One region of the Streptomyces sp. NPDC020379 genome, then DNA from elsewhere that is predicted to be linked to it. Evidence: riboswitches for the same ligand, from Rfam matches in the RefSeq annotation. Region 1 holds a riboswitch; each other region holds the start of a gene.
The links. Region 1 has a riboswitch for cobalamin ahead of ACH427_RS17840 (ribonucleoside-diphosphate reductase subunit alpha). Riboswitches for the same ligand answer to the same signal wherever they lie in the genome.

Region 1 (7,267 bases):
CGAGCTGACCGCCTGCGCCCAGGCCGTCCCGGCCATGGGCGGCAGCGCGGCGTATCCGACGTGAGTGACGGCGGGGACGGCAGGCTGAGGGCTGCCCCGGTGATCAGCCGCCGGTACGCGCAGCTTTCCGCCGACCGCCGGAAAGCAACTTCACGCCCGGCTTCTCCACCCATTCGTGCAGAAGCACGGCGGCGACGACGGACATCGCCAGAAGCAGAAACGCGTGCAGGGACACGGGAATCAGCAGGTGGTGCTTCTTCAGGAAGTGATTGGCGCTGAAATGATGATTTCGTGCACGAGGTAGAGCGCGAACTTCGCGTCTCAGCCGGTAGCCTGTCCGACGGTGGCCGCGAAGGCCGGCAGTACGCCCACGAACAGATTCCCCGCCACCACCGTCACCCACAGCCCTCGGGTCGGCAGCCCCTTCACCATCTTGATGATGAAGGGGAATGAGAGATGGAAGAGCGCCTCCGCCCAGGCCGCGGCCGCGCGGAGGGCCCCGCAGCGGGACCTCACAGAGGTCAAGGAAATGAAATGCAGTCCCCCTCCCTTCCCCTGTCTGTCTGGTGGATCATCTCCGTCGCGGCAACAGCGGCATTCATCGCCTTCTACGTCCCGGCCATGCCAACTCGGCAATACAAGATCCAGATCTCTCTCGGGTGTATGGGTACAACTGATACTGACCGTGGCAGCAATGGGCACGCTCGGGGTGTGGCTGGCCTCTGCGGCCCGCTGAGACAGTTCCGCGACATGCGTCGGCTGCGCATCGATCCGGCCGAAGGGGTACGGAAAGGTCGCCCATGGATGACGACGTGCGCCTGGAACCCCCATGCCGCATCTGCGGCTTCGTCGACGGCCAGTGCTTCCAGGAGAACGGAGTACTCAACTGGCCGCCTCCGAATGGCGCTGACAGCGTCTATCGCGAGGGGGCGCGGGTCCGGCACCCCTGCCCCCTCGCCGTACGGCAACTGAAGCCGAACGGGCCCGACGGGTCTCCCTGTCACAACTCCATCGGAATACAGGCCAGTTAACCCGTAAGAGGGACTCCGCCCCACCATGCCCTCGCGATACGGTGGCCAGGATTCTCCGCTTCGTGCCACGACGAGACGAAGCGACCCCCAACGCCGGCGGCAACCAGCGAAGGGGGTCTGCACCCACCAGGAGTCAGGAGCTCCCAGCAAATGCTGAAGCATGTTAGCGCCCCCGCGCGCTTCTTCTCGCAGGTGCCCAACGAGATCATCCGCCACCCCCACCTCTCCTCCGACGCCGTCCGTCTCCTCACCTGGCAGCTCTCGCTCCCCGACGGTGTCGATCAGCCGCTGTCGAAGACCGCCGAGCAGGCCGGGATCAAGAAGACCGCGTTCACGCGGGCCAAGCGGGAGTTGGCCGCCGCCGGGTATTTCCACGAGTGGCGGGGGCAGGGCGCCGGTGGGCTGTGGAGGACCAGGCAGTTGGTGTCGAACGTGCCGCTGACCGCCGAGGAGGCCGTGGCCGTACGGGATGGGGGCGCCCCACCGAGTGCCGTGCCACCGGCCATCGGTGAGCCGGGCCGTCCGGCCGTCGGTCGCTCCCCGAAAGAGAACACCGGGGAGAACACCTCCCACCCGCTCGCCGAACGCGGCGCGCGGGCGATCGTCGCCGTGTGCCACGCGGAGCGGCGGTTGCGGCTCGCCGGGCGGGAGGTCGAGCGGCTCGCGCCGCTCGCCGGGGAGTGGCTGTCGCGCGGGGCGACGCTCCAGGAGCTGCGGGAAGCGCTCACCGACGGGCTGCCGGAGCGCGTCCACTCCCCCGTCGGGATCCTCCGCGACCGGCTGACGCGCAAGATGCCGGATCCCGCTCCCGAGCCCGCTCCACGGCCGCAGCCTCTGCGCGCCTGCACCGGCACCTGTGGCCGCATGATCCGGCCCGTCGCCGACGAGACCACGTGCCGCGACTGCCGGCTGGAGGCGGCCGGAAGCGACTCTTCCGAGGCGGAAGGAGCAACTCAGCGCGGCATGAATGCCGTTCGAGCCGCGCTGGAGGCTTGCGTACGGCCGAGGCCCGCCATCTGACCTCAGATGACGTTGCCATACCGATATGCGGACAGGGGGTGACTCCCAGCAGGACCCTGACCTAGATTTCCTGCGCATCACGCAGTGATCACCTAGGGGGGAGTCGCCACCATGACAGAACCACCGATGGAGCCACCGGAGCGCGGGCGCGGGCCCGTTGTCACGGTGCCGATGGTCGTGGCCGGGGTGTGTCTCGCCATTCCCTTCGTCGCCATGCTGTGGGTCGACTCCTACGCGCGGCTCACGCCCGCGTTCATCGGGATCCCGTTCTTCTACTGGTACCAGATGCTGTGGGTGCTGATCTCGACCGCGCTCACCGTCATCGCGTACACGCTCGTGCGACGACACGAGCGGAACGAGCGGATCCGTAAGGCGGGTGAGCGGGCGTGAAGGACGGCGTCAACGGCGTGGCGCTCGCCGTGTTCATCTTCTTCTTCCTCGTCGTCACGGTGATGGGGTTCGTCGCCTCCCGGTGGCGGCGCGCGGAGAACGCGGACAACCTCGACGAATGGGGGCTGGGCGGGCGTTCGTTCGGCACCTGGATCACGTGGTTCCTGCTGGGCGGCGACCTCTATACCGCCTATACCTTCGTCGCCGTGCCGGCGGCCATCTACGCGGGCGGCGCCGCGGGATTCTTCGCGGTGCCCTACACGATCCTGTGCTATCCGCTGGTGTTCACCTTCCTGCCCCGGCTCTGGTCGGTGGCGCACAAGCACGGTTATGTGACGTCCTCGGACTTCGTGCGCGGCCGGTTCGGGTCGAAGGGGCTCTCCCTGGCGCTCGCGCTGACCGGGCTGCTCGCGACCATGCCGTACATCGCGCTCCAACTCGTCGGCATTCAGGCCGTGCTGGACGTGCTCGGGGTCGGTGGCGGGTCCAACTGGTTCATGAAGGACCTGCCGCTGCTCATCGCGTTCGGCGTGCTCGCGGCCTATACCTATTCGGCCGGACTGCGGGCTCCCGCGCTGATCGCCTTCGTCAAGGACGCGCTGATCTACATCGTGATCATCGTGGCCATCATCTACATCCCCATCAAGCTGGGGGGTTTCGAGCACATCTTCGCGAAGGCCGGGGACGCCTTCGCCGAGAAGAATCCGGCGACGGGCAAACCGCGCGGTTCCCTGGTGAGCGGTCCGGACGCGCAATGGGCGTACGCGACGCTCGCGCTCGGTTCGGCGATGGCGCTGTTCCTCTATCCGCATTCGGTGACCGCGGTCCTCTCCAGCAAGAGCCGCGACGTCATCCGCCGCAACACCACGATCCTGCCGCTCTATTCGCTGATGCTGGGCCTGCTGGCCATGCTCGGCTTCATGGCGATCGCCGCGGGCGTCAAGGTGAAGAACGGCCAGCTGGCCATCCCGCAGCTCTTCGAGGACATGTTCCCGGACTGGTTCACGGGCGTCGCCTTCGCGGCGATCGGGATCGGCGCGCTGGTGCCGGCGGCCATCATGTCCATCGCCGCGGCGAATCTCTTCACCCGGAACATCTACAAGGACTTCATCCGGCCGGACGCCTCGCCCGAGCGCGAGGCGAAGGTCTCCAAGCTCGCCTCACTGCTGGTGAAGGTCGGCGCGCTCGTCTTCGTCCTGACGATGGACAAGACGGTCGCGATCAATTTCCAGCTGCTCGGCGGCATCTGGATCCTCCAGACCGTCCCGGCGCTCGTGGGCGGGCTCTTCACCCGCTGGTTCCACCGGTGGGGGCTGCTGGCGGGGTGGGCGGTCGGCATGGCATACGGGACGTGGCGGGCATATGACACACCCAGTGCGACTCAGGACCATTTCGGGAATACGAACCTTATTCCATTCATCGGAGAGAAGGGGTATATCGGGCTTACGGCATTCGTCCTGAATGTGCTTGTCGCGGTGGTGCTCACGGTGGTGTTCAAGGCGGTGGGTGTCCCGGACGGGGTGGACGAGACGAAGGCGTCCGATTACACGGCGGATGTGGGTGATCCGGGGGTGGTGGAGGAACTGCCTCCCGCGACGGCGGGGGCACCAGGGGGCCACTGACGCCTGCGGCGGGCTTTGTTCCCCTGCCCCGTCCCTTCCCGGCCGCATCGATGTGCGGCTCCGCCGCGTGGGGGGCAAGCCCCCGGACCCCCGCAACACGCTTCGCGCGTTGTCCTCAATCTCCCCCAGCTACCGCTGGGAGGTGCCCCCAACGGGCTGAATGTGCTGGCTACGGTCCGCACATCCAGCCCGTCCGGCGTTTGAGGACCCGTCCGCAGGCCGCTCCCACCGCTGGGGGCACCCCCGGACGAGGTGTCTGGGGGGAGGCAGCGGAACTCGCGGCCGGGGACCCAGGGCACGCGCCCCGGCAGAGGAAAAGCCCCCGCCGACACCCCCAGGCACCCCCCAGACGCACCGCCGCACCCCCACCCACCCCGCGCCCCACCCAGGGCCGCGGCGCGCCCGACAGGGCGCGTGGCGGCCCTTCGCCATGCCCCTTGCGGGCAGGCCCTGTTAGCACATTCCGACCCGCGCGATTACCGCGCGACACAAGATGTGGTGGTGCGTGCGACGGCCAGCACTAGATGTATGCTCGTCCTCGCTGTCGTCGCAGGGGAATCCGGTGGAAATCCGGAACTGTCCCGCAACGGTGCATGTATGCCGTAATGACGCATGCAGGAGTCCGAGTACCTGCCGACAGCACGCCCACCGCTGAGCCGCACCGGCTCGCACCGGGCGTTTTGTATTCGTCCGGGCCTCGCGGGTTGGGCCGATGGACGCTACGAGCATGCCCTGATGCCTCAGGCATGCCCGTACGCGCCCGTCGCGCGCCACCCGCCCGGCCCCTTGCCGAGCGAGGGAGAGCCTCAGTGACCATCGCGCCCGCCGATCCGGTCTCAGCATCCGCGGAAGCGACCGGCGGCCCCGGGACCGCGCTGCTGCGCACCCTGACCGACCTCACCGCCGATCTGTCCGCCACCGACCCCGGAAAGGTCGCCGCCGCCGCGCTGCGGGGCCGCCACCCGGGCTCGGACGAGGCCGAACTGCGGTCCCTGGCCACCGAGGCCGCCGCCGGCCTGATCGCCGAGGAGCCCGAGTACTCCAAGCTCGCGGCCCGCCTGCTCACCCTCGCCATCGCCGAGGAGGCCGCCGGACAGGGCGCCGTCTCCTTCTCCGCGTCCGTCGCGACCGGCCACCGCGAGGGCCTGATCGCCGACGACACCGCCGCCTTCGTGGCGACCCACGCCGCGCGCCTCGACGAGCTCGTCGAGAAGGCGCTCGCCGACGGCGCCGACGACCGCTTCGGCTACTTCGGCCTGCGCACCCTGCACAGCCGCTACCTGCTGCGCCACCCGATCACCCGGCAGGTCATCGAGACCCCGCAGCACTTCCTGCTGCGCGTGGCCTGCGGCCTGGCCGAGGACCACTCGGTGCGGGCCCTGGAGGACGTCGCCGAGCTCTACGGGCTGACGAGCACCCTGTCGTACCTCCCCTCCTCCCCCACGCTCTTCAACTCCGGCACCCGCCACCCGCAGATGTCGTCCTGCTATCTGCTGGACTCGCCGCTGGACGAGCTGGACTCGATCTACGACCGCTACCACCAGGTGGCGCGCCTGTCGAAGCACGCCGGCGGCATCGGCCTGTCCTACAGCCGCATCCGCTCGCGCGGCTCGCTGATCCGGGGCACCAACGGGCACTCCAACGGCATCGTGCCGTTCCTGCGCACGCTCGACGCCTCCGTCGCGGCGGTCAACCAGGGCGGCCGGCGCAAGGGCGCGGCCTGTGTCTACCTGGAGACGTGGCACGCGGACATCGAGGAGTTCCTGGAGCTCCGCGACAACACCGGTGAGGAGGCCCGCCGCACGCACAACCTCAACACCGCGCACTGGATCCCGGACGAGTTCATGCGCCGCGTCGAGGCGGACGCCGACTGGTCGCTGTTCTCCCCGGCCGACACGCCCGAGCTGGTCGACCTGTGGGGCGACGAGTTCGACGCCGCGTACCGCAAGGCCGAGGCCGAGGGCAAGGCCGTCCGGCAGATCCCGGCGCGCGTGCTGTACTCCCGGATGATGCGCACCCTCGCGCAGACCGGCAACGGCTGGATGACCTTCAAGGACGCGTCCAACCGCACCGCGAACCAGACCGCCGAGCCCGGCAAGGTCGTCCACTCCTCGAACCTGTGCACCGAGATCCTCGAGGTCACGGACGACGGCGAGACGGCGGTCTGCAACCTCGGCTCGGTCAACCTGGCGCAGCACCTGGGTACCGACGGCGAGATGGACTGGGAGAAGCTCGACCGTACGGTCCGTACGGCCGTGACGTTCCTCGACCGCGTCGTGGACATCAACTTCTACCCGACCGAGCAGGCCGGCAACTCCAACAGCCGCTGGCGCCCGGTGGGCCTGGGCCTGATGGGTCTCCAGGACGTCTTCTTCCGGCTCCGGCTGCCCTTCGACTCCCCCGAGGCGAAGGAGCTGTCCACCCGGATCTCCGAGCGCATCATGCTCGCGGCCTACGAGGCGTCCGCCGATCTCGCCGAGCGGCACGGCCCGCACCCGGCCTGGTCCGCGACCCGCACCGCCCGCGGCGTGCTGCACCCCGACCACTACCCGAACGCCGAGCAGCGCTGGGCCGACCGCTGGGAGGCGCTGCGCGCCCGCATCGCCCAGGTCGGCATGCGCAACTCGCTGCTGCTGGCGATCGCGCCGACGGCCACCATCGCGTCCATCGCGGGCGTCTACGAGTGCATCGAGCCGCAGGTCTCCAACCTCTTCAAGCGCGAGACGCTCAGCGGGGAGTTCCTCCAGGTCAACACCTATCTGGTGGAGGACCTGAAGAAGCTCGGCGTGTGGGACCGCACCACCCGCGACGCGATGACCGACGCCAACGGCTCGATCCAGGACATGCAGTGGATCCCCCAGGAGGTGCGCGACCTCTACCGCACCGCCTGGGAGATCCCGCAGCGCTTCCTGATCGACATGGCCGCGGCGCGTACGCCGTACCTGGACCAGAGCCAGTCGCTGAACCTCTTCATGGCGTCGCCCACCATCGGCAAGCTCAGCTCGATGTACGCGTACGCCTGGAAGCAGGGCATCAAGACGACGTACTACCTGCGCTCGCGCCCGGCCACCCGGATCGCGCGCTCCGCCGGTGCCGCCGCCACCATCCCCGTACAGCAGGCCACCCCGGACGCGGACGCCGTCGCCTGCTCCCTTGAGAACCCCGAGTCCTGCGAGGCCTGCCAGTAATGAGCTCCACCGAGAA
Region 2 (7,267 bases), on a different contig from region 1:
CGAGGGCCGTGGCGCCTGGCCGCTGCACGCCCGCCTCGGCAACGCCGCCCTGGCCCGCCTGCTCCACCGGCGTACGGGCCTGCGCCTGCGCGACCTCGGCCCTCTGCGCGTCGCGCGCCGTGAGGCCCTGCTCGGCCTCGGTCTGACGGACCGCCGCAGCGGCTATCCGCTGGAGATGGTCGTCCGCGCCTGCGACGCGGGCTGGCGGGTGACCGAGACGGACGTCCCGTACCGCCCCCGCACGGGCGCGTCGAAGGTGACCGGCACCTGGCGCGGCACGTGGCGCGCGGTCCACGACATGCGGGGTGTCCTGCGGACGGCGCCCACGGGTACGGAGGCCACGTGAACGCTCCCCTCGAACGGCTGACACCGGACCGCCCCGCCGGCGGGAGCGGCCCGCACCTGGCCTACGGCGTACGACGCGCCTGGTCTCCCGCGGACGGCTGCCACGGGGGCGGAGCTCGCGGCGCCATGGGCGCACCCGCTGAACGGACTGCGCCGGACCGCCCCGTCGCCAGCAGCCACCACCCGGCCCCCGGCCCACAACGCACGAAGCGCCCTGCGGACGGCGCCCACGGGGACCGAGACCACGGTCCCCTCGGCACGCTCCCCGGGCACCGGGCACCGGACCGCCCCGTCGCCAGCAGCCACCACCCGGCCCCCGGCCCGCGGCACACGAGGCACCCCGGGGACGGCGCCCGCGGCCCCCTCGGCACACCCCCCGAACGGACGACACCGGACCGCCCCGTCGAAGAGCACCCGGCACGCGGCCCGCACCCCGCGGGGCGTCCCGCCGGCAGCCCCACGAACACGCCCCTCGGCCTCCGGCGGCGGGGCACCCCGTCGAAGGCGGACAGCACGCGAAGCGTCCCGCGGACGGCTCTCACCAGTAAGGCGGTCACGACTCCATGAACCCAACCCCTGGACAACCGACGGCTCCAGGCACCTCGGCCCGGCCCCACGCCCCGTATCAGCCCACCACCCCGGGCGCCCCCTGGCGGCATCACGCGCCCGCCCGGCCCGGCCCCCGTGCCGTCCGGCAGTCTCCCGTCGGGCCCACCACCCTTCTCGTCATCGCCAAGGAGCCGCTGCCCGGGCGGGTGAAGACGCGGCTCACGCCGCCGTACAGCCCGGAGCTGGCGGCGCGGATCGCCGAGGCGGCGCTCGCCGACACCTTGCGGGCCGTGCTCGCCATGCCCGCGCGGCGGCGCGTCCTCGTCCTCGACGGGCGGGCCGGGCGGTGGCTGCCTCCCGGGTTCGACGTCGTGCCGCAGTGCGCGGGCGGGCTCGACGAGCGGCTCGCGGCCGCCTTCGCCGGGTGCGCGGGGCCCGCGCTGCTCATCGGCATGGACACCCCGCAGGTCACCCCCGCGCTGCTGGCCCCGGCGCTGGCGGACGACGCGTGGCGCGGGTGCGACGCGTGGTTCGGCCCGGCCGCCGACGGCGGGTTCTGGGCGCTCGGCCTGGCGGAGCCCCGGCCCGGTCTGCTGCGTGGCGTCCCCATGTCCACGGCCCGCACCGGGGCCGTCCAGCGGCGCCGTCTCACCGAGGCCGGGCTCGTCGTGCGCGACCTGCCCGAACTCCGCGACGTGGACACCGCCGAGGACGTGGCCCAGGTCGCGGCCGCGGCACCGCACGGACTCTTCGCGGCGGCCGTCGCGGCCGGGGCCGCCCGGTGACCCTCGGCGAACTCACCGTGGGCCGGTCCACCGGCGCCTGGAGCTCCGACCCGTACGCCGACGCCGTCCATGTCGGCCGCGGCCCGCTCTTCCTGCGCCGCGCGGACGGCTGGCTGCTGCCCCTGGAAGTGGAGCGCTGGTGCGCCGACGCGGACGCCGCCGACATGACCGTGCTCGACCGCTGCGAGGGCGAGGTCATCGATATCGGCTGCGGCCCCGGCCGTCTCGTCGCCGCCCTGGCCGCGCTCGGCCGCCCGGCGCTCGGCGTCGACGTGAGCCCGGCGGCCGTCGCCCGCACCCGCCGCACGGGAGGCTCGGCGCTGTGCCGGTCGGTGTTCAACCCCCTTCCGGGCGAGGGGCGTTGGGGCACGGCGCTGCTCCTCGACGGGAACATCGGGATCGGCGGTGACCCCCGCGCCCTCCTGGCCCGCGTCGCCGCCATCACCGCGCCGCGCGGGCTCCTCCTCGTCGAGGCCGCGGCGGCGGACGTCGACGAGCGGGTACGGGTGCGGGTGGACGACGGCCGGGGCCGGCTGGGGCCGGCGTTCCCCTGGGCGCGGGTGGGGATGACCGCGCTGCTGCGGCACGCGGACGCGGTGGGGTGGCGGATGGCGGACCGCTGGGAGTCGGCGGACCGTTCGTTCGCGGCGCTGCGGCTCTGACGCGGCGGGCCGCGGCCGCGGCGAGCGGGCCCCCGGGTCAGCCGCCCTGGTGGTGGGCGATCACTTCCTCCAGGGACCCCTGGGGGACCTCACCCCCGGGGGTCAGTTTGTCGACCGCCCGCGGAATCACCCGGGCCAGCTGGTCCGCCGCTTCCTCCGGGGTGACGCCCGCCTTCTGGGCGACGTGGTCGAGCGCCTGATAGGGCAGGGCCTGCGCCACTTCCGGGCCGCTGAGCTCCGCGTTGGGCCCGGTGCCCACCCAGGAATCGGTCTTGCCGCCGAGACCGCCCTCCTGGAGCTGCTGCAACAGGCCGGAGAGCGACTCCCCTCCCCCGCTGCCGAGCGCGCCGAGCAGCGAGCCCAGCAGAGAGCCTTCCTTGCTGCCGCCGAGCAGCCCGCCGAGCAGGGTCCCCAGATCGTTGTCCGCCATGTCTGCCGCCTTTCCCGGAAGCGCACCGATATGCCATCCATCTATCCCGGGACGGCGGATCCGGCCCGGGATGACGGGATGTTCACTCGTACGCAGCCATGGTCAGGCGCGCTGCGGCGCCCGCGCGAACTCGGCCATTCCTTCCGTGAAACCGACCTCGGCGCGCCAGCCCAGCTCCTCGCGCAGGCGCCGCGACGACGCGGTGATGTGGCGGACGTCGCCGAGCCGGTACTCGCCCGTGACGACGGGCGCCGGTCCGCCGTGCGCGGCGGCCAGGGTGGCGGCCATCTCGCCGATGGTGTGCGGGGTGTCGCTGCCGCAGTTGTATGCGCGCAGGGTGCCCGCGGGGCGGCTGTCGAGGTGTTCCAGGGCTAGGGCGTTCGCCGCGGCCACGTCCCGTACGTGCACGAAGTCGCGCCGCTGGCGGCCGTCCTCGAAGACGCGGGGGCCCTCGCCGCGGGCGAGCGAGGAGCGGAAGAAGGAGGCGACGCCCGCGTACGGGGTGTCGCGGGGCATGCCGGGGCCGTAGACGTTGTGGTAGCGCAGGGACACCGCCGTGCCGCCGGTGGCGCGGGCCCAGGCGGCGGCCAGGTGTTCCTGGGCCAGCTTGGTCGTCGCGTAGACGTTGCGGGGGTCGGCGGGCGCGTCCTCGTCGACGAGGCCCGGCGTCAGTTCCCGGCCGCAGCGCGGGCAGTGGGGTTCGTAGTGCCCGGCGTCGAGGTCCGCGGCCGCCCTCGGGCCGGGGCGCACCACGCCGTGCCGGGGGCACACGTAGTGGCCCTCGCCGTAGACGACCATGGAGCCGGCGAGGACCAGGCGGCGTACGCCCGCGGCGGCCATCTCCGCGAGGAGCACGGCCGTGCCGAGGTCGTTGCAGCCCACGTAGGCGGGCGCGTCGGCGAAGTCCTTGCCGAGGCCGACCATCGCGGCCTGGTGGCAGACGGCGTCGATGCCGGGCAGCGCACCGGCCACGGCCGCGCGGTCGCGGAGGTCGGCGCCGGTCCACTCGACGCCGGCGGGCCGGGGCGGTGCCTCGGGGTGGGCCGCGGGCAGCAGGGCGTCGAGGACGACGGGCCGGTGGCCGCGGTCGGTGAGTGCGGTGACGATGTGCGAGCCGATGAAGCCCGCGCCTCCGGTGACGAGTACGCGCATGGCCTCGACGTTAGGGGCGCGGGCCGCGGGGCGCCCGTTCCGGCGCCGCCCCGTCACCGGTCCGTAAGAACCGCGCCGGCCGTCAGCCCGTCTCGCTCGTGGCCGTGGCCGCGCGCGCCGCCCAGCGCTGCTCGACCTTGCCGAACCGCCAGTAGGCGAGCGCCGCCGCCCAGACCACCACGAAGAGGCCGACGATGACGAAGCCGACGTTGTCGAGGTTGAGGCCGGAGATCCAGCCGGTGACCCCGTCGTTCATGCCGAGCTTGTCGTGCAGCACGGTGACCAGCTCGATGGTGCCGATGAGGAAGGCCACGGCGATCGACAGGCCGGTGATGGTGAGGTTGTAGTAGACCTTGCGGACGGGGTTGGAGAACGCCCACTGGTAGGCGAAGTTCATGAACGTGCCGTCGAGGGTGTCGAAGAGGCTCATCCCGGCGGCGAACAGCAGCGGCAGGCACAGGATCGCGTACCAGGGCAGCCCGGCGGCCGCGCCGCTGCCCGCCATCACCATGAGGGTGACCTCGGTGGCCGTGTCGAAGCCGAGGCCGAAGAGGAAGCCCAGGGGGTACATCTGGCCCGGGCGGGTGATGGAGCGGGTGAAGCGGCCGAGGACGCGGTTCATGAAGCCGCGCGAGTCCAGGTGCTGCTCCAGCTCGGCCTCGTCGTAACGGCCCTCGCGCATCGCGCGGAAGATGCGCAGGATGCCCGCGAGGGCGACGAGGTTGAGGGCGGCGATGAGGTAGAGGAAGCCGCCGGAGACCGACGTGCCGACGACGCCGAGGGTCTGGTGGGTGGTGGAGTCCTCGTCCATCAGCTTCCCGGCGAGCTGAGTGCCGCCCGCCACCAGCGCCGCCATGACGACAACCACACTGGAGTGGCCGAGGGCGAACCAGAAGCCGACCGAGACCGGGCGCTTGCCGTCGGCCATCAGCTTGCGGGTGGTGTTGTCGATGGCGGCGATGTGGTCGGCGTCGAAGGCGTGCCGCATGCCGAGGGTGTAGGCGGTGACGCCGAGCCCGACACCGTAGACCTTGGAGTCCACGGTGTAGTGGTCGGGGACGACGAGCAGGTAGAGCACGCCGAAGGCGACGACGTGCAGGGCGGCTATGACGCCCAGGAGGCCGGCGGTGCGGACGGTGTCCTGGCGGCGCCAGCGGAAGGCGGGCGGGCCGCCGGCCGCGGGCCCGGCGGGGGTTCGGGTGGGCAGGGTCATCTTGCGGGTCACGCTCCAGCACCTCGTGGATCTTCTCGTGAGATGCCGTGGCCGGTCTCCTGGCTTACGGGTTCGCTCGCGCCCGCCCCTGCCTTCCCGGCAGCCGGCTGCGGCCAGTGGCTCCACGCGCCCGTGGGAGGCGCGCGGAACGGGACGGTAACTCCCCGATCACAGTGGCGAGGGCCGCTCCGGGGTGGGACCACGAGGGTCCGTCACCGGTCTTCCCGAGCACCACGGCCGGGCCACCTTAACGCCCTGACCGGCACAAGTGGCAAAGAAGTGGCAGTTGCCATAGCCAGGCAACAGCTTCCTCGGGGCTTTCACGGCCCGCCCGCCGTTCCGGAGCGCCGATGCTGGACGTGCCCCGCGGGCCGGTGCTACCAGTGCAGTTGACGGGTCACCCCGTCCGGCAGAGAGAGGGCACACCCATGGCGGACACCGGGCAGGGACCGGAGCACCGGGTCGGATTCGTACGCCGGATCGGGCTGTTCCAGGCCACCACCATCAACATGAGCCAGATGTGCGGTATCGGACCCTTCGTCACCATCCCCCTGATGGTGACGGCGTTCGGCGGCCCGCAGGCGGTGATCGGATTCGTCGCGGGCGCACTGCTGGCGCTCGCCGACGGGCTGATCTGGGCGGAGCTGGGGGCATCGCTGCCGGGGGCGGGCGGCAGTTACGTGTATCTGCGGCAGGCGTTCCAGTACCGCAGCGGGAAGCTGATGCCGTTCCTGTTCGTGTGGACGGCCATGCTGTTCATCCCGCTCGGCATGTCGACGGGGATCATCGGCTTCGTGCAGTATCTCGGCTATCTGTGGCCGGGCATGGGACAGACCGCCGGGGACCTCGTGGGGCTCGCGGTCATCGTGGCCATCGTCGCGGCGCTGTGGCGGCGGGTCGAGAACATCGCGCGGCTCACCGTGGTGCTGTGGGCGGTGATGATCGCCTCGGTCGTCCTCGTCATCGTCGCGGCGTTCACCCACTTCAGCCCCCACCGCGCCTTCACCTACCCGGCCCACGCCTTCGAGCTGACGACCAATCACTTCTGGATCGGCTTCGCGGCGGGCCTGACCATCGGCATCTACGACTACCTCGGTTACAACACCGCCGCCTACATGGGCGCGGAGATCAAGAACCCCGGGCGCACGATGCCGCGCGCCATCATCTACTCCATCCTCGGCATCATGGCGATCTATCTGCTGCTCCAGATCGGCACGCTGGGGGTCGTCGACTGGAAGCAGATGCTCGACGAGAACTCCACCGCGCACTCCTCCGTGGCCTCCGCGGTCCTGGAGACGGCCTGGGGCAAGGGCGCGGCCCGGACGGTCACGGCGCTGATCCTCCTCACGGCCGTCGCCTCCGTCCTCACCGGCCTCCTCGGCGGCTCCCGCGTGCCCTACGACGCCGCGCGGGACAAGGTCTTCTTCCGCTCCTTCGGACGCCTGCACCCGCGCCACCACTTCCCCGTGCTGAGCCTGGCGTCGATGGGGGTCATCACCGGCATCGGCTTCCTGATCGGCCGTCATACGGACCTCACCACGCTGATCCAGCTGCTCACGACCGTGATGGTGATCGTCCAGGCACTGGCCCAGGTGGTGGCGGTGTCGGTGCTGCGCCGCCGGCAGCCGGGGCTGCTCCGCCCGTACCGCATGTGGCTCTACCCGCTGCCGAGTCTGGTGGCGCTCGTGGGCTGGCTGGTGATCTACGGCTACGCGGACAAGAACTCCCCCGGCCGGCACCCCATCGAATGGTCGCTCGCCTGGGTGGCCGCGGGCTGTGTGGCCTTTGTGCTCTGGGCGCGCCACGAGAAGGTGTGGCCGTTCGGCCCGCGCGAGATCTCCGAGGAGTACCTGCCCGCGCCCGACCCAGGCGCGGGCGCCGACCCCGACGGTTCCACGGGCCCGGGAGCGGACCCCGACGCGGGCCCCGGCCCGGACGCCGGGCCGGGCGCGGGCCCGGGTGCCGACACCGATCCCAGGGCGCCGGAACCGGTCTGACGTCGCCTCATGGGCGCGGAGCCGGGCGGCCCGGCCACCGGTGGCCGGGCCGCTCGGTGATAGAAATTGCATCCATGCCTGTGACCCCCTCACCCTCCGCGCCCGCGGCCTCCTCACCGCACGCCCCGGGCGCG
Region 3 (7,267 bases), on a different contig from region 1:
AGCGGATCGCGGCGTCGAGATCACGCCATTCCGCGGCGCCGAAATGGCTGATGCCTTCCGTTGGGCGGGGGGCGCCGGGGTCACCGCGGTAGCCGAGGGCGAGGACGGGCAGCCGCATCCGGCCGAGGAACGGCATGACGACCATGGGGTGCTCGCGGGTCGCGCCGAGGCCGTGCACCGCGATCACCCAGGTGGCGCGGTCGCCCGGCACGAACCAGGCGGGCAGCGGGCCGAGTTCCCCCGGCACCTCGACGTCGGCGTGGTCGAGACCGAGGGCGTCGCGGGGGTTGCCCACGTACACCTGCGGCGTGAGCCGCACGCGCGCCCCGGGCTCCAGCACGCCGTGCGTCACGCGCTCCAGGCGGCGTACGACGCAGTCGGCGGGGTGCGGCTCGCCCGCGACGGGCCCTCCGACGACGGCGTGCACACCGGGTGCGCCGAGGCCGTACACCCCCGGGCGCTGCGCCTCGACGCTGCGGGTCAGGGTGACGGTGTCGTTGCCGACGGCGTGGACGACGAGCTCCGGCGCGTCCGGCGGGGGGCTGCCCGGGCGGGGTTTGAGCGCAGCGTCGGAGGCGTACCGTCCGGCCGCTATGGCGGCCGCTCCGGCACCTAGTACGGTCGTGGCGGCCAGGGCCGCCGCTCTCGCAGGGTGCACGTCTTCAGTGTGAGCGCGCGGTGAGGCTCTGGCCAGTGGGGGGCTCCGCCCGGCGGCCCCTTTTTGTGCCTGCGGCGCTTTTTCCCCAGCCCCGCCCCTTCCCGGCCGCATCGGATGTGCGGCCGGGAAGGGGCGGGTAGGCGGGTAGGCGGGTAGGGGAGAAAGCCCCGTCGCGGGCGCCGGCCCACCCGCCCGAGGACTTACCCCTTCCCCTGCCCGTACCCCCGGAGCTTCCCCATCGCCTCGTCGAGTTGCGGGAGAGTCAGCAGCGCCGGCCCACCCCCCGGCACCGCCGCCGACGTCAGCCACACCCGGCACATCCACTCCAGCTGAGCGGTCCGGTCGTACGCCTCGTCGAGGGTCGCGCCGTGGACGACCGTGCCGTGGTTCCGCAGGAGGCAGCCCGTGCGGCCCTCCAGGGCCCGGAGCATGTTGCGGGCGAGTTCGTCCGTGCCGTAGAGCGCGTAGTCGGCGACCCTCACCGGACCGCCCAGCGCCCCCGCCATGTAGTGGACCAGCGGCAGCTCGTCGACCAGGCCCGCGGCCGCCGTCGCGTGGACGGCGTGGGTGTGCACGACGGCCGCCGCGCCGGTGGAGCGGTAGACGGCCAGGTGCATGGGGAGCTCGCTGGTGGGGGTCAGCTCGCCGAGGACCTGGCGGCCGTCGAGGTCGACGCCGACCGCGTCCTCGGGGCGGAGCCGGTCGTACGGGACGCCGGTGGGCGTGACAAGAACGACATCGCCGACCCTCGCGGAGACGTTGCCGGAGGTGCCGACCACCAGTCCGTCCGCCACGGTGCGGCGGGCGGTGGCCACGACCTCGGCCCAGGTCCGCGCGATGTCGTCGCTCGTGCCGCCGTCGTCACCCTGTGCTGTGTTCGATATGCGCATCGCCATCCGCCTCCGGTTCGCGTCACCACTCGGTCTGACCCAGTTCACCTTCCGTTCACCCAGGGTCTTTACGGTCACCGCTGTACTGACCATCGAGCTGATTGCCTGGGTGAATGGAACACATCACGCTTCTCATCGGGATCGTGATCGTCACGGCCTTGGTGTTCGACTTTACGAACGGCTTCCACGACACGGCCAACGCCATGGCCACCACCATCTCCACCGGGGCGCTCAAGCCCAAGGTCGCGGTGGCGATGTCGGCGGTTCTCAACCTCGTCGGCGCGTTCCTGTCCGTCGAGGTCGCCAAGACCATCTCCGGGGGCATCATCGACGAGAGTGCCGGGATCAGACCCGAAGTGATCTTCGCGGGGCTGATCGGCGCGATCGTCTGGAACCTGCTGACGTGGCTGGCCGGCCTGCCCTCCAGCTCCTCCCACGCCCTCTTCGGCGGCCTGATCGGCGCGACCGTCGTGTCCGTCGGTTTCAACGCGGTGAACGCCGACAAGGTCGTCATGAAGGTCCTCATCCCGGCCGTCGCGGCGCCCATCGTGGCGGGCATCGCCGCCATGGTCGCCACCCGGCTCACCTACCGGCTCGCCAAGGGCCGCGAGGAGAAGGAGACCGCCAAGGGCTACCGCGCCGGGCAGATCGCCTCGGCCGCCCTGGTCTCCCTCGCCCACGGCACCAACGACGCGCAGAAGACGATGGGTGTCATCACCCTCGCGCTCGTGACCGGCGGCGTCGTCGCCCCGCACTCCGACCCGCCGCTGTGGGTCATCGTCTCCGCGGGCCTGGCCATCGCGCTCGGTACGTACCTGGGCGGCTGGCGCATCATCCGTACGCTCGGCAAGGGCCTCACCGACATCCAGCCGCCGCAGGGCTTCGCCGCCCAGACCGGCGCCGCGACCGTGATCCTCGCCTCCTCGCACATCGGCTTCGCCCTCTCCACCACCCAGGTCTGCTCCGGCGCGATCATGGGCTCCGGCCTCGGCCGCAAGGGCGGCGTGGTGCGCTGGTCGACCGCGGGCCGGATGGCCGTCGCCTGGTGCCTGACGCTCCCGGCCGCGGGCATCGTCGCCGGTGGCGCCGCGTTCCTCGCCGACCAGGGCGACTGGGGCGTCACCACCGTCGCCGTGCTCGGCCTGCTGGTGTGCGGCGCGATCTACGCCGCTTCCCGCCGCAAGCCGGTCACCCACGACAGCGTCAACGAGGTCCAGCCGGAAACGGCGGAGCCGGCCGGGGTGGTCACCGCCGCGCTCCAGGCCGTCGCCCCGCCGCCGGCCGGCCCCGTGACCGCCGCCCCGGTGGTCGCCGTCTCCCCCGAAGCCGGGCGCGCCCCCGCCGCCGCGGCGAGCTAAGGAATCCACACCATGCACATCGACTGGGCAGCTCTCGGTCAGGTCTTCGGCGTCAGCGTCGTGGTGACCGTCGGATTGGTCGGCGTCTTCACGCTCGGGATCGTGGGCACGTCGCGCCCTGCGGGCGGCGCGGCTCCGCGGGTTCTGGCGCGGTCCGGGGCGTACGCGTGCTTCGCGCTGTGCGCGGCGGCTGTGGGGTACGGGATCTTTTTGATCGTGGGGTAGGCGGGGGAGCGGGATTTGTTCCCCGGCCCCGCCCCTTCCCGAAACCGGGGGCACGCCCCCGGACCCCCGGCAACACGCTTCGCGCGTTGTCCTCAAACGCCGGACAGGCTGATACTCAGCCTGTCCGGCGTTTGAGGAAAAAGCCCGCCGCAGGCGCCAGCGACCCGCACCCGGCAACAATCCGCCCGGTAGAGCGCAGCGAACCCGTCCAGAGGGAAGTTGACGCCCGTTCACACCCCATGGTGGACTTCCGGGGCCAAACGGCGACAGCAGAGGAAGCCGGTGCGAGTCCGGCGCGGTCCCGCCACTGTCACCGGGGAGCGTCTCCCCCATCGGAGTGCCACGGCCCGCACGCGCGGGCGGGAAGGCCGGGGCGGCGTCGATCCGGGAGCCAGGAGACTCTGGTCGCCGGTCACGTCGAGCCAGGGCGCGGACCCTGAGTGAGGACACATCGCCATGTCCGGCTGCCGCCGACCGTCCCGTTCCCGCGGATCCAGGTACCACGCGACGGCGGTCTGATCCGATGCGCGCCGATCACCTCGGTTTCGCGTGCGGTGCCACGCTCGGCTTTCTCGGCGACCTCGCTCTCGGCGACCCCCGCCACGGCCATCCCGTGGCCGCCTTCGGACGTGCCGCGCAGGCCGTGGAACAGCGGCTGTGGCGCGACCACCGCGGTCACGGCGCCCTGCACACGCTGCTGTGCGCGGGCGGCACCGTGGCCGCCGCCGGAGTGCTGGCCCGTGCCGTACGCCCCTCCCCCGCCGCCACGATCGCCCTGACCGCCGCCACCACCTGGGCTGTGCTCGGCGGCACCTCGCTGGGCCGTGAGGCCCGCGCCATCGGGGGCGCGCTCGCCGTGGGTGACCTGGAGGTCGCCCGGGAGCGGCTGCCCCATCTGTGCGGGCGCGACCCCGAGGCGCTGGACGGTCCGCAGCTGGCCCGCGCCGTCGTGGAGTCCGTCGCGGAGAACACCTCCGACGCCGTCGTGGGCGCCCTCGTATGGGGTGCGCTGGGCGGTGTTGCGGGGCTGGCCGGTTTCCGTGCCGTCAACACCCTGGACGCCATGGTGGGCCACAAGTCGCCCCGCTACCGCCGCTTCGGCTGGGCCTCGGCCCGGCTCGACGACGTCGTCGGCTGGCCCGGCGCCCGGCTCACCGCCGCCCTCGCCGTGCTCGCCGGGCCCGACCCGCGGGGCGCCTGGCGGGTGGCCCGGCGTGACGCGTCCCGGCACCCGAGCCCCAACGCGGGCCCCGTGGAAGCCGCGTTCGCGGGGGCGCTCGGCGTGCGCCTCGGCGGCACCCTCGCCTACAAGGGCCGCGTCGAGCACCGCCCCGTCCTGGGCGCGGAGAACCGCCCGGTGGAGGCCGCCGACATCGAGCGCGCCGTGCGCCTCTCCCGGCGGGTGTCGCTGCTGGCGCTGGGCGTCGCGATCGGGGTGCGGGCCGCCGTCTCCCGGGGCCGCGCGGCGGGCAGCCTTTCCCCAGATCGCCTTACGAGGAGGAACCGGTGACAGCGGACAAGGGCGGGCCGACGGGCCCGCTGGGCGGGGGCCTGCTCGTGGCCGGGACGACCTCGGACGCGGGCAAGAGCGTGGTGACCGCCGGGATCTGCCGGTGGCTGGTCCGCAAGGGCGTCAAGGTCGCGCCGTTCAAGGCACAGAACATGTCGCTCAACTCCTTCGTGACCCGCGAGGGCGCGGAGATAGGCCGCGCGCAGGCCATGCAGGCCGCCGCGGCCCGGGTGGAGCCGTCGGCCCTGATGAACCCCGTGCTGCTCAAGCCCGGCAGTGACCGCAGCAGCCAGGTGGTGCTGATGGGCAAGCCGGTGGGCGAGCTCAGCGCGCGCGGGTATTTCGGGGCGCCCGAGGGGTCGTCCCCCGGGGGGACCCGGCACTGGGGGCGCCAGGAGCGGCTGTTCGGCACGGTGACCGAGTGCCTGGAGGAGCTGCGGCGCACCCACGACGCCGTGATCTGCGAGGGCGCGGGCAGCCCCGCCGAGATCAACCTGCGGCGCACCGACATCGTCAACATGGGCATAGCCCGGGCGGCGCGGCTGCCCGTCGTCGTGGTCGGGGACATCGACAGGGGCGGGGTGTTCGCGTCGTTCTTCGGCACGACGGCGCTGCTGTCCCGCGAGGACCAGGCGCACATAGCGGGCTATCTGGTCAACAAGTTCCGGGGTGACGTGACGCTGCTGGAGCCCGGCCTGGAGATGCTGCGGGACCTGACCGGACGGCCCACGGTCGGCGTGCTGCCCTTCGCCCACGGCCTCGGCATCGACGAGGAGGACGGCCTGCGGGTGTCGATGCGCGGTGCGGTGCGCGAGTCGGTGGTCGCTCCGCCGCACGGCGCCGACGTGCTGCGCGTCGCCGTGTGCGCGGTGCCGCTGATGTCGAACTTCACCGACGTCGACGCGCTCGCCGCCGAACCGGGCGTGGTCGTACGGTTCGTGGACCGCCCGGAGGAGCTCCTCGACGCGGACCTGGTCGTCGTGCCGGGCACCCGCGGCACCGTACGGGCGCTCGCCTGGCTGCGCGAGCGCGGGCTGGCGGACGCGATCGCGCGGCGCGCGGCGGAGGGCCGGCCGGTGCTGGGCATCTGCGGCGGCTTCCAGCTGCTGGGCGAGCGCATCGAGGACGAGGTCGAGTCGAAGGCGGGCACGGTCGAGGGCCTGGGCCTGCTGCCGGTCCGGGTGCGGTTCGCGGTCGAGAAGACGCTGGCCCGGCCGGTCGGCGAGGCGCTCGGCGAGCGGGTGGAGGGCTACGAGATCCATCACGGTGTCGCCGAAGTGCTGGGCGGGGAGGAGCTGTTCACCTCTGGTGACGATGGACGCAGTCTGGACGGCTGCCGCTCGGGCGCGGTGTGGGGTACGCACTGGCACGGCTCGCTGGAGAGCGACGGCTTCCGGAGAGCGTTCCTGCGGCGCGTCGCGGAGGCGGCGGGGCGCGCGTTCGTCCCGGCACCGGACACGTCGTTCGCGGCACTGCGCGAGGAGCAGCTGGACCGGCTGGGCGATCTCATCGAGGAGCACGCAGACACGGACGCGCTGCTGCGGCTGATCGAGGACGGGGTTCCGACGGGGCTGCCGTTCATACCGCCGGGGGCACCATGACCGGTCCCGCACCCGCGAACTCACCGGCCCCGCAGGCGCGGGGAAGGACGGACGTCACTCGAAGGAGCGGTCACCGCATGAGCACCACCTATCCGTTCACCGCGATCGTCGGCATGGACGACATGCGGCTCGGCCTGTTGCTCAACGCCCTCTCGCCCGCCATCGGCGGAGTGCTCGTACGGGGCGAGAAGGGCACGGCCAAGACGACCGCTGTCCGAAGCCTGGCCGCACTGCTGCCCGAGGTCACGGCCGTCACCGGCTGCCGGTTCGCCTGCGACCCGGCAGCCCCCGACCCCACCTGCCCGGACGGGCCGCACGAGGACGGCGCCCCGCACGCCCCGCGCCCCGCGCGCATGGTCGAACTGCCCGTCGGCGCCTCCGAGGACCGGCTCGTCGGCGCGCTCGACATCGAGCGGGCGCTGTCCGAGGGCGTGAAGGCGTTCGAGCCCGGCCTGCTGGCCGCCGCGCACCGCGGGGTGCTCTACGTCGACGAGGTCAATCTGCTGGGTGATCACCTCGTGGACTCGCTCCTCGACGCGGCCGCGACCGGTTCCTCGTCCGTCGAGCGCGAAGGCGTCTCCGTACGCCACGCCAGCCGCTTCCTCCTCGTCGGCACCATGAACCCCGAGGAGGGCGAGCTCCGCCCGCAGCTCCTCGACCGCTTCGGGCTGACCGTCGAGGTCGCCGCGTCCCGCGAGCCCGACGAGCGCGTCGAGGTCGTACGCCGCCGGCTCGCCTACGACGAGGACCCGGCCGCCTTCACCGCCAAGTGGGCCGCCGAGGAGGACGCGCTGCGCGAACGCATCGCCGCCGCGCGCGCCCTGCTGCCGGCGGTGCGGCTCGGTGACGGGGCGCTGCGCCGGATCGCCGCGGTCTGCGCCGGGTTCGAGGTGGACGGCATGCGCGCCGACATCGTCACCGCGCGCACGGCTACCGCGCTCGCCGCGTGGGCGGGCCGTACGGACGTCGTGACCGAGGACGTACGGCAGGCCGCGCTGCTGGCCCTTCCCCACCGCCGGCGCCGT
Region 4 (7,267 bases), on a different contig from region 1:
CTCGTCGATGCGGCACACCATGGCGTGGGTGAGGGCGTTGAGGGCCTTGGGGCGGTTGAGGGTGAGGTACGCCGCGCGTCCCTCGGTGCGCAGCAGGACGCTGTCGGTGCCGTCCGTCGTCATCGCACGGCCTCCGTGAGTCCGCGGACCACGATGAGGCGCATGATCTCGTTCGTTCCTTCCAGGATCCGGTGCACCCTGAGATCACGGACGATCTTCTCGATGCCGTATTCGCTGAGGTACCCGTAGCCGCCGTGCAACTGGAGGGCGTTGTCGGCCACCGAGTAGCCGGTGTCGGTGGCGAACCGCTTCGCCATCGCGCACAGCTGTGCGGCCTGCGGGAGCCCCCGGTCCAGGGCGTCCGCCGCCTGGCGGACGAGCGCCCTGGCGGCCGTCAGCTCGGTCGCCATGTCGGCGAGCCTGAACCGCAGGGCCTGCGCGTCGAGCAGCGGCGCTCCGAACGCCTCACGGTCCGCGAGGTATGCCAGGCTGCGGTGGAGCGCGCTCTGCGCCCCGCCGAGGGAGCAGGCGGCGATGCCGAGCCGGCCGCCGTTCAGGCCGTGCATGGCGATGCGGAAGCCGTCGCCTTCGGCGCCGAGCCGGCGGTCGGCCGGGATGCGCACGCCGTCGAGGACGACCTGGCGGGTGGGCTGGGCGTTCCAGCCCATCTTCCTCTCGTCCGGCCCGAAGGACAGCCCGGGGTCGTCACGTTCGACGATGAAGGCCGTGACACCCCTGGGGCCCGGCTCGCCGGTGCGGGCCATCACGATGTAGACGTGCGAGGTGCCCGCGCCGGAAATGAACTGCTTGACGCCCGTGAGGACGTAGTGGTCGCCGTCGCGCTCGGCGCGCGTGCGCAGCGCGGCCGCGTCGGACCCCGTGCCCGGTTCGGTGAGGCAGTAACTGCCCAGGAAGTCCATGGAGCACAGGGCCGGGAGCAGGCGGGCGCGCTGGGCCTCGTCGCCGTAGCGGTCGATCATCCAGGCGACCATGTTGTGGATGGAGAGGTAGCCGGCGATGGATGGGCAGCCGGTCGCCAGGGTCTCGAAGACCACGACGCCGTCGGAGCGGGTCAGGCCGGAGCCGCCGGAGGACTCGCGGACGTAGACGCCGCCCAGTCCGAGGCCCGCGCCCTTGCGCAGGACGTCGACGGGGAAGTGCTTGTCCCGGTCCCAGGCGACGGCGTGCGGGGCGAGGTGTTCCTCGGCGAAGTCCAGCGTCGTCTCGGCGATTGCCAGCTGCTCCTCGGAGAGCATGGTGCCGGTCATGGTCAGTGTCGTCGTCACCGTCGTCACCGCATCGTGGGGATGGTGAAGCTCGCGCCCTCCTTGACCCCGGAGGGCCAGCGCGAGGTGACGGTCTTCGTACGGGTGTAGAAGCGGATCGCGTCCGGGCCGTGCTGGTTGAGGTCGCCGAAGCCGGAGCGCTTCCAGCCGCCGAAGGTGTGGTAAGCCACCGGTACGGGGATGGGCACGTTGACGCCGACCATGCCGGTGTTCACCCGCCGGGTGAAGTCGCGGGCGGTGTCCCCGTCCCGGGTGAAGAGGGACACGCCGTTGCCGTACGGGTGCTCGCTGGGCAGCCGCAGGGCCTCCTCGTAGTCGGCGGCGCGGACGACGCAGAGGACCGGGCCGAAGATCTCCTCCCGGTAGACGCGCATGCCGGTGGAGACGCGGTCGAAGAGCGTGGCCCCGGCGAAGAAGCCGTTCTCGTGGCCCGGGAGGACGAAGTCGCGCCCGTCGACGACCAGTTCGGCGCCCTCCGTGGTGCCGATGTCCACGTAGCGGCGCACGCGGTCGAGCGCGTCCCGGCTCACCAGCGGGCCGAAGTCGGCGTCCGGGTCGTCGGAGCGGCCGATGCGCAGCGCGCCGATGCGCTCCTTGAGCTTGGCGACCAGGGCGTCGGCGGTCTCCTCGCCGACGGGGACGGCGACGGAGATCGCCATGCAGCGCTCGCCCGCCGACCCGTACCCGGCGCCGATCAGGGCGTCCGCGGCCTGGTCGAGGTCGGCGTCCGGCATGATGACCATGTGGTTCTTGGCGCCGCCGAAGCACTGGGCGCGCTTGCCGTGGGCGGCGGCGGTGGCGTAGATGTGCGCCGCGACCGGGGTGGATCCGACGAAGCCGATCGCCTGGACCCTGGGGTCCTCCAGCAGGGTGTCGACGGCTTCCTTGCCACCGTTGACCACGTTGAGCACGCCCGGGGGCAGCCCCGCCTCGAGGAAGAGCTCCGCGAGCCGCAGCGGCACGGACGGGGCGCGCTCGGAGGGCTTGAGGACGAACGTGTTCCCGCAGGCGATCGCGGGCGCGGCCTTCCACAGCGGGATCATCGCGGGGAAGTTGAAGGGGGTGATCCCGGCGGTGACGCCGAGGGGGCCGCGCAGCGAGTGGACGTCGATGCCGGTGCCCGCGTTGTCCGTGAACTCGCCCTTGAGCAGGTGCGGGATGCCCGCGGCGAACTCGACGACCTCCAGGCCGCGCTGGATGTCGCCGTGGGCGTCGGCGATCGTCTTGCCGTGCTCGGCGGACAACAGGCGGGCGAGCGCCTCCCGTTCGCCCTCGATCAGCTGCAGGAACCTCAGCAGGACGCGGGCGCGGCGCTGCGGGTTCCACTCGCCCCACTCCGGCTGCGCGGCCGCCGCGTCGGCGATCGCGGCCGCGGTGTCCTCGCGCCCGGCCAGGGGCACCCGGGCCTGTACGGCGCCGGTGTTGGGGTCGTACACGTCGGTGAAGAGCCCCGACGCCCCCGGGGTGTGCTTGCCGGCGATGAAGTGTGTCAGTTCGCGGACCATGGAAGCCTGCTCTCGTCAGGTCGGATGAGATCCGGGGATGGCACGGCCGGCCGGCGACGGCACCGGGTGAGGTGCGTCGCGTGCGGCTGCCGTGGGACGCGAAGGCTCGAAAGCCGTCGGAGCGTCACGAGAACGCGTTACGCGTAAGCGGACATGCGTGCGTGCCCCGCCGGATCACCAGGGTCGTGGGTACGGACCGGTGCCATGCGTGTCTGCTCCATCCTCGTGGACAACACGGAACACCCCGCGGCCGGTATCCTGACTCCCGGATCACCGCATGCCGCCCGCCTTCCCGACGCGTCGCGTCAGTGGCGTGCTCTGGACGGCACACTTCCCGGTCACAGTGGCGGGACCGTGCCGGATTCACACCGGCTTCCCTGCACCGCGGGCCTTGGTCACGAAGATATAGTTGGACGTCCTAGTAAGTCCAGCCTCGTCGCCCTGCCGTCCTGTGCATGGGCAAGGCCCGTCGTTCCGTGCGCCCCCTCCGTATTACCGCTCGGCCACGGGGTAGGGCACGAATGTGCTGCTGTTCTCGTCGATGGCCAGTGGCCGGCCCAGCGGCGGTACGGCCCGCTGCGGGCATTCGAGGCGTTCGCAGACGCGGCAGCCCATGCCGATGGGGGTGGCGGCGGAGGCGTTGTCGAGGTCGAGGCCGTCGGAGTAGACGAGCCGGGCGGCGTGCCGGATCTCGCAGCCCAGTCCGATGGCGTACGTCTTGCCCGGCTCGCCCCAGCCGCCGCGCTGCCGGGTGACGGTGCGGGCGGTCCACAGGTAGCGCTGTCCGTCGGGCATGGCCGCGATCTGCACCTGGATGCGGCCGGGAGTGGTGAATGCCTCGTAGACGTTCCACAGGGGGCAGGTGCCGCCGGCGCGGGAGAAGTGGAAGCCGGTGGCGGACTGGCGCTTGGACATGTTGCCGGCGCGGTCGACGCGGACGAAGGAGAACGGCACGCCGCGCAGGTGAGGGCGCTGGAGGGTGCTGAGGCGGTGGCAGACGGTCTCGTAGCCGACCCCGAAGTGGTCGGTGAGGCGTTCGATGTCGTAGCGCATCTCCTCCGCCGCCGCGTGGAAGGCGCGGTAGGGGAGGATCAGCGCGGCGGCGACGTAGTTCGCGATGCCGATGCGTGCGAGTCGCCAGGTGGGGGAGGTCTGGTCGTAGTCCTCCGAGGCGAGCGCGGAGAGCTCCGGGGAGAGTTCGAGCAGGGCCAGTTGGGTGGCCATCCGGAAGGCCCGCTGGCCGGGGCGCAGCCGGCTGGACAGATGCAGGGTCCGGCGCGAGGGGTCGTAGTGGTGCAACTGGTCGGAGTCCGTGGCGAGCCGCACGGCGTGCTTGTCGGTGAGCCGGGCGGACAGCGCGGTCAGGACTCCGCCGGGGCGGATGCCGAGGTCGGTCGCCAGGTTCTCGGCGGCCAGGTCGAGGTCGTGGAGGTAGTTCCGGCGGCGGTAGAAGAACTCCCGGATCTCCTCGTGCGGAGCCCGGGGCGCGGGCGGGGCCGCCGCGCCGCGCCGGTTGTCCGCGGCCTCGGCCAGGCGCTCGGTCAACGTCTGGTTGCGGCGGCTCAGATCGAGCAGGACGTCCGCGACAGCCGGCAGGCGGGAGGCGAGTTCTGACAGGTCAACCGGCGAGATGCGGGCGTCGGCGATCTCGTCGGCCAGCGCCTCCCGAAGGTCGGCCAGGACCCGGGTGGTGTCGAGCCCGGAGAAGAACCCGGGTTCCACGCCGAACGCCTCGGTCAGGCGCAGCAGTACGGGGACCGTCAGTGGCCGGGAGTCGTGCTCCATCTGATTGAGGTAGCTGGGGGAGATGGCCAGGACGTGGGCGAACTCGGCCTGACTGAGCCGCCGCTCCTCCCGCAGCCTCCGCAGCCGGGCTCCGGCATAGGTCTTGCTCACCGCCGTCTCCCGTCCGCCGTCGAGGATCCAAAGCTCGCTCACGTCCTGTATGGCGGCGAGTCTATGCACGGGAGGCACGGAAGCGAACCTTCGCAGACTTGGCAGAACGCGCCGAAAAGATTTGCAACAGTTGGCAAAGAGCCACGGTTGATGGCACTCAGTGCCACTGCCAGAGTCGTAACGCGGCCCGCCGGAACCACGGCGGAGAACCGGAACCGGGCCTGATTCATGCCCTGACGTCGGAGATCCCGGCACTTCCGGCAGCCCGACCGCCATCAGCACGCGGCCTTCGCGCATGGTCGAGGGCACGGCGGGCCGCACCCGAAGGGGAGCGATTCCCCTTCGCAGAATTGACGGAACGCGACAGCGGGAGACGATCATGGCTCAGGCACGGACGGCGGCGGAAGCACTGGCGGAGCGGTGGGCGACGGACCCGCGCTGGAAGGGCATCGAGCGGACCTACGGCGCCGAGGACGTGATCCGGCTGTCCGGCAGCGTCCGCGAGGAGCACACCCTGGCCCGCCGCGGGGCCGAGCGCCTGTGGCGGCAGCTGCACGAGCGCGACTACGTGCACGCCCTCGGCGCACTCACCGGCGGCCAGGCCGTGCAGATGGTCAAGGCCGGACTGCAGGCCATCTACCTCTCCGGCTGGCAGGTCGCCGCCGACGCCAACCAGGCCGGCCACACCTACCCCGACCAGAGCCTCTACCCGGTCAACTCCGTGCCGCAGGTGGTCCGCAGGATCAACAACGCCCTGCTGCGAGCCGACCAGATCGCCACCGCGGAGGGCGGCACGGACGCCACCGACTGGCTGGCCCCGATCGTCGCCGACGCCGAGGCCGGCTTCGGCGGGCCCCTCAACGCCTTCGAACTCACCAAGGCGATGATCGCCGCCGGTGCGGCCGGCATCCACTACGAGGACCAGCTCGCCTCCGAGAAGAAGTGCGGCCACCTCGGCGGCAAGGTGCTCGTCCCCACCGCCCAGCACATCCGCACCCTCAACGCCGCCCGGCTCGCCGCCGACATCGCGGACGTGCCCACCCTCATCGTGGCCCGTACCGACGCGCTGGCCGCGAACCTGCTGACCAGCGACGTGGACGAGCGCGACGCCCGCTTCGTCACCGGGGAGCGCACCGCCGAGGGCTTCTACCGGGTCGAGAACGGCATGGCCCCCGTCATCGCCCGCGGCCTGGCCTACGCCCCCTACGCCGACCTCATCTGGGTGGAGACCGGCACCCCGGACCTGGCCCAGGCACGGGAGTTCGCCGAGGCGATCCATGCCGAGCACCCGGACCGGATGCTGGCCTACAACTGCTCGCCCTCCTTCAACTGGAAGGCGGCCCTCGACGACGACCAGATCGCCAAGTTCCAGCGGGAGCTGGGGGCGATGGGCTACCGCTTCCAGTTCATCACCCTGGCCGGCTTCCACTCCCTCAACCACGGCATGTTCGACCTGGCCCGCGGCTACGCCGAGCACGGCATGACCGCCTATGTCGACCTGCAGGAGCGCGAGTTCGCCGCGCAGGAGCACGGATTCACCGCGGTCAAGCACCAGCGCGAGGTCGGCACCGGCTACTTCGACCTGGTCTCCACGGCCGTCAACCCCGCCTCCTCCACCACCGCGCTGACGGGCTCCACCGAGGAAGAGCAGTTCCACTAGGAGCCCGGCCAGGGGCGTGCGCGGGTCGGTGCCTCCGGTCCGGATCCGAGTCGGACCGACCGCGCGGCGCTCGCGCACGCCTGTTCACGTCCCGGTCAGGGGCGGACGACCGTCCCCGTCCGCCCCGTGCCGCTCGCCTGAATCCGCTCATGGAGATACCACATGCCCACCACCGAACTGACCAGTCGTGTCGACGTCCTCGGCGCGCCGGGTGATCGTCACGACGAGATCCTCACCCCCGAGGCCCTGGACTTTATCGGCCGGCTCGACGCGGCCTTCGCGGGCCGGCGCCTCGAGGTGCTCAAGGAGCGGCGCCGCCAGGCCCTCCTCCTCGCTTCCGGCGCGTCCCTCGACTTCCCCGTCGTCACCTCGGCCGTCCGTGCCGATGCCGGCTGGCGCGTCGCGCCGCCCGCGCCGGGCCTGGCCGACCGCCGGGTGGAGATCACCGGGCCGCCCGAGCGGCGCATGACCGTCAACGCCCTCAACTCCGGTGCGAAGGTGTGGATGGCCGACTTCGAGGACGCCACCTCACCCACGTGGGACAACGTCATCGGTGGCCAGCTGAACCTGCTGGACGCCATCGAGCGGCGCATCGACTTCACCACCCCCGAGGGCAAGGAGTACCGCCTTGGCGAGCGGCCCGCGACCATTATGGTCCGCCCCCGGGGCTGGCACCTCACCGAGGAACACCTGAGCGTCGACGGCCGTCCCGTGTCCGCCTCGCTCGTGGACTTCGGACTGTACGTCTTCCACTGCGCCCGGCGGCAGATCGATACCGGGCACGGCCCGTACTTCTACCTCCCCAAGCTGGAGAACCGCTACGAGGCCCGCCTGTGGAACGACATCTTCATCCTCGCGCAGGACCTGCTGGGCATTCCGCGCGGGACGATTCGCGCCACCGTCCTGATCGAGACGATCAC

Region 2: another riboswitch for cobalamin. It lies ahead of ACH427_RS09535 (HoxN/HupN/NixA family nickel/cobalt transporter); the one in region 1 lies ahead of ACH427_RS17840 (ribonucleoside-diphosphate reductase subunit alpha).
Region 3: another riboswitch for cobalamin. It lies ahead of ACH427_RS00315 (cobalamin biosynthesis protein); the one in region 1 lies ahead of ACH427_RS17840 (ribonucleoside-diphosphate reductase subunit alpha).
Region 4: another riboswitch for cobalamin. It lies ahead of ACH427_RS08580 (CoA-acylating methylmalonate-semialdehyde dehydrogenase); the one in region 1 lies ahead of ACH427_RS17840 (ribonucleoside-diphosphate reductase subunit alpha).

What each region holds. Positions count from the first base shown of each region.
Region 1 covers NZ_JBIRVR010000012.1:130,656-137,922, reverse strand. Annotated here, with positions in the region: gene ACH427_RS17870 (hypothetical protein) at 1-64, shown strand, start outside; gene ACH427_RS17865 (hypothetical protein) at 104-235, opposite strand; gene ACH427_RS17860 (hypothetical protein) at 322-525, opposite strand; gene ACH427_RS17855 (hypothetical protein) at 1,182-2,051, shown strand; gene ACH427_RS17850 (DUF3311 domain-containing protein) at 2,163-2,441, shown strand; gene mctP (monocarboxylate uptake permease MctP) at 2,438-4,063, shown strand; cobalamin riboswitch at 4,575-4,716, shown strand; gene ACH427_RS17840 (ribonucleoside-diphosphate reductase subunit alpha) at 4,873-7,251, shown strand; gene ACH427_RS17835 (ribonucleotide-diphosphate reductase subunit beta) at 7,251-7,267, shown strand, end outside.
Region 2 covers NZ_JBIRVR010000005.1:320,572-327,838, reverse strand. Annotated here, with positions in the region: gene ACH427_RS09560 (glycosyltransferase family 2 protein) at 1-346, shown strand, start outside; gene ACH427_RS09555 (DUF2064 domain-containing protein) at 909-1,679, shown strand; gene ACH427_RS09550 (methyltransferase domain-containing protein) at 1,676-2,341, shown strand; gene ACH427_RS09545 (YidB family protein) at 2,379-2,801, opposite strand; gene ACH427_RS09540 (NAD-dependent epimerase/dehydratase family protein) at 2,874-3,923, opposite strand; gene ACH427_RS09535 (HoxN/HupN/NixA family nickel/cobalt transporter) at 4,006-5,148, opposite strand; cobalamin riboswitch at 5,168-5,387, opposite strand; gene ACH427_RS09530 (amino acid permease) at 5,565-7,133, shown strand; gene ACH427_RS09525 (YIP1 family protein) at 7,208-7,267, shown strand, end outside.
Region 3 covers NZ_JBIRVR010000001.1:52,898-60,164, forward strand. Annotated here, with positions in the region: gene ACH427_RS00295 (alpha/beta hydrolase) at 1-658, opposite strand, end outside; gene ACH427_RS00300 (class II aldolase/adducin family protein) at 859-1,554, opposite strand; gene ACH427_RS00305 (anion permease) at 1,662-2,906, shown strand; gene ACH427_RS00310 (hypothetical protein) at 2,919-3,131, shown strand; cobalamin riboswitch at 3,403-3,533, shown strand; gene ACH427_RS00315 (cobalamin biosynthesis protein) at 3,655-4,641, shown strand; gene ACH427_RS00320 (cobyric acid synthase) at 4,671-6,242, shown strand; gene ACH427_RS00325 (putative cobaltochelatase) at 6,320-7,267, shown strand, end outside.
Region 4 covers NZ_JBIRVR010000005.1:96,582-103,848, forward strand. Annotated here, with positions in the region: gene ACH427_RS08570 (enoyl-CoA hydratase/isomerase family protein) at 1-123, opposite strand, end outside; gene ACH427_RS08575 (acyl-CoA dehydrogenase family protein) at 120-1,268, opposite strand; gene ACH427_RS08580 (CoA-acylating methylmalonate-semialdehyde dehydrogenase) at 1,292-2,791, opposite strand; cobalamin riboswitch at 3,022-3,200, opposite strand; gene ACH427_RS08585 (short-chain fatty acyl-CoA regulator family protein) at 3,284-4,687, opposite strand; gene aceA (isocitrate lyase) at 5,067-6,347, shown strand; gene aceB (malate synthase A) at 6,510-7,267, shown strand, end outside.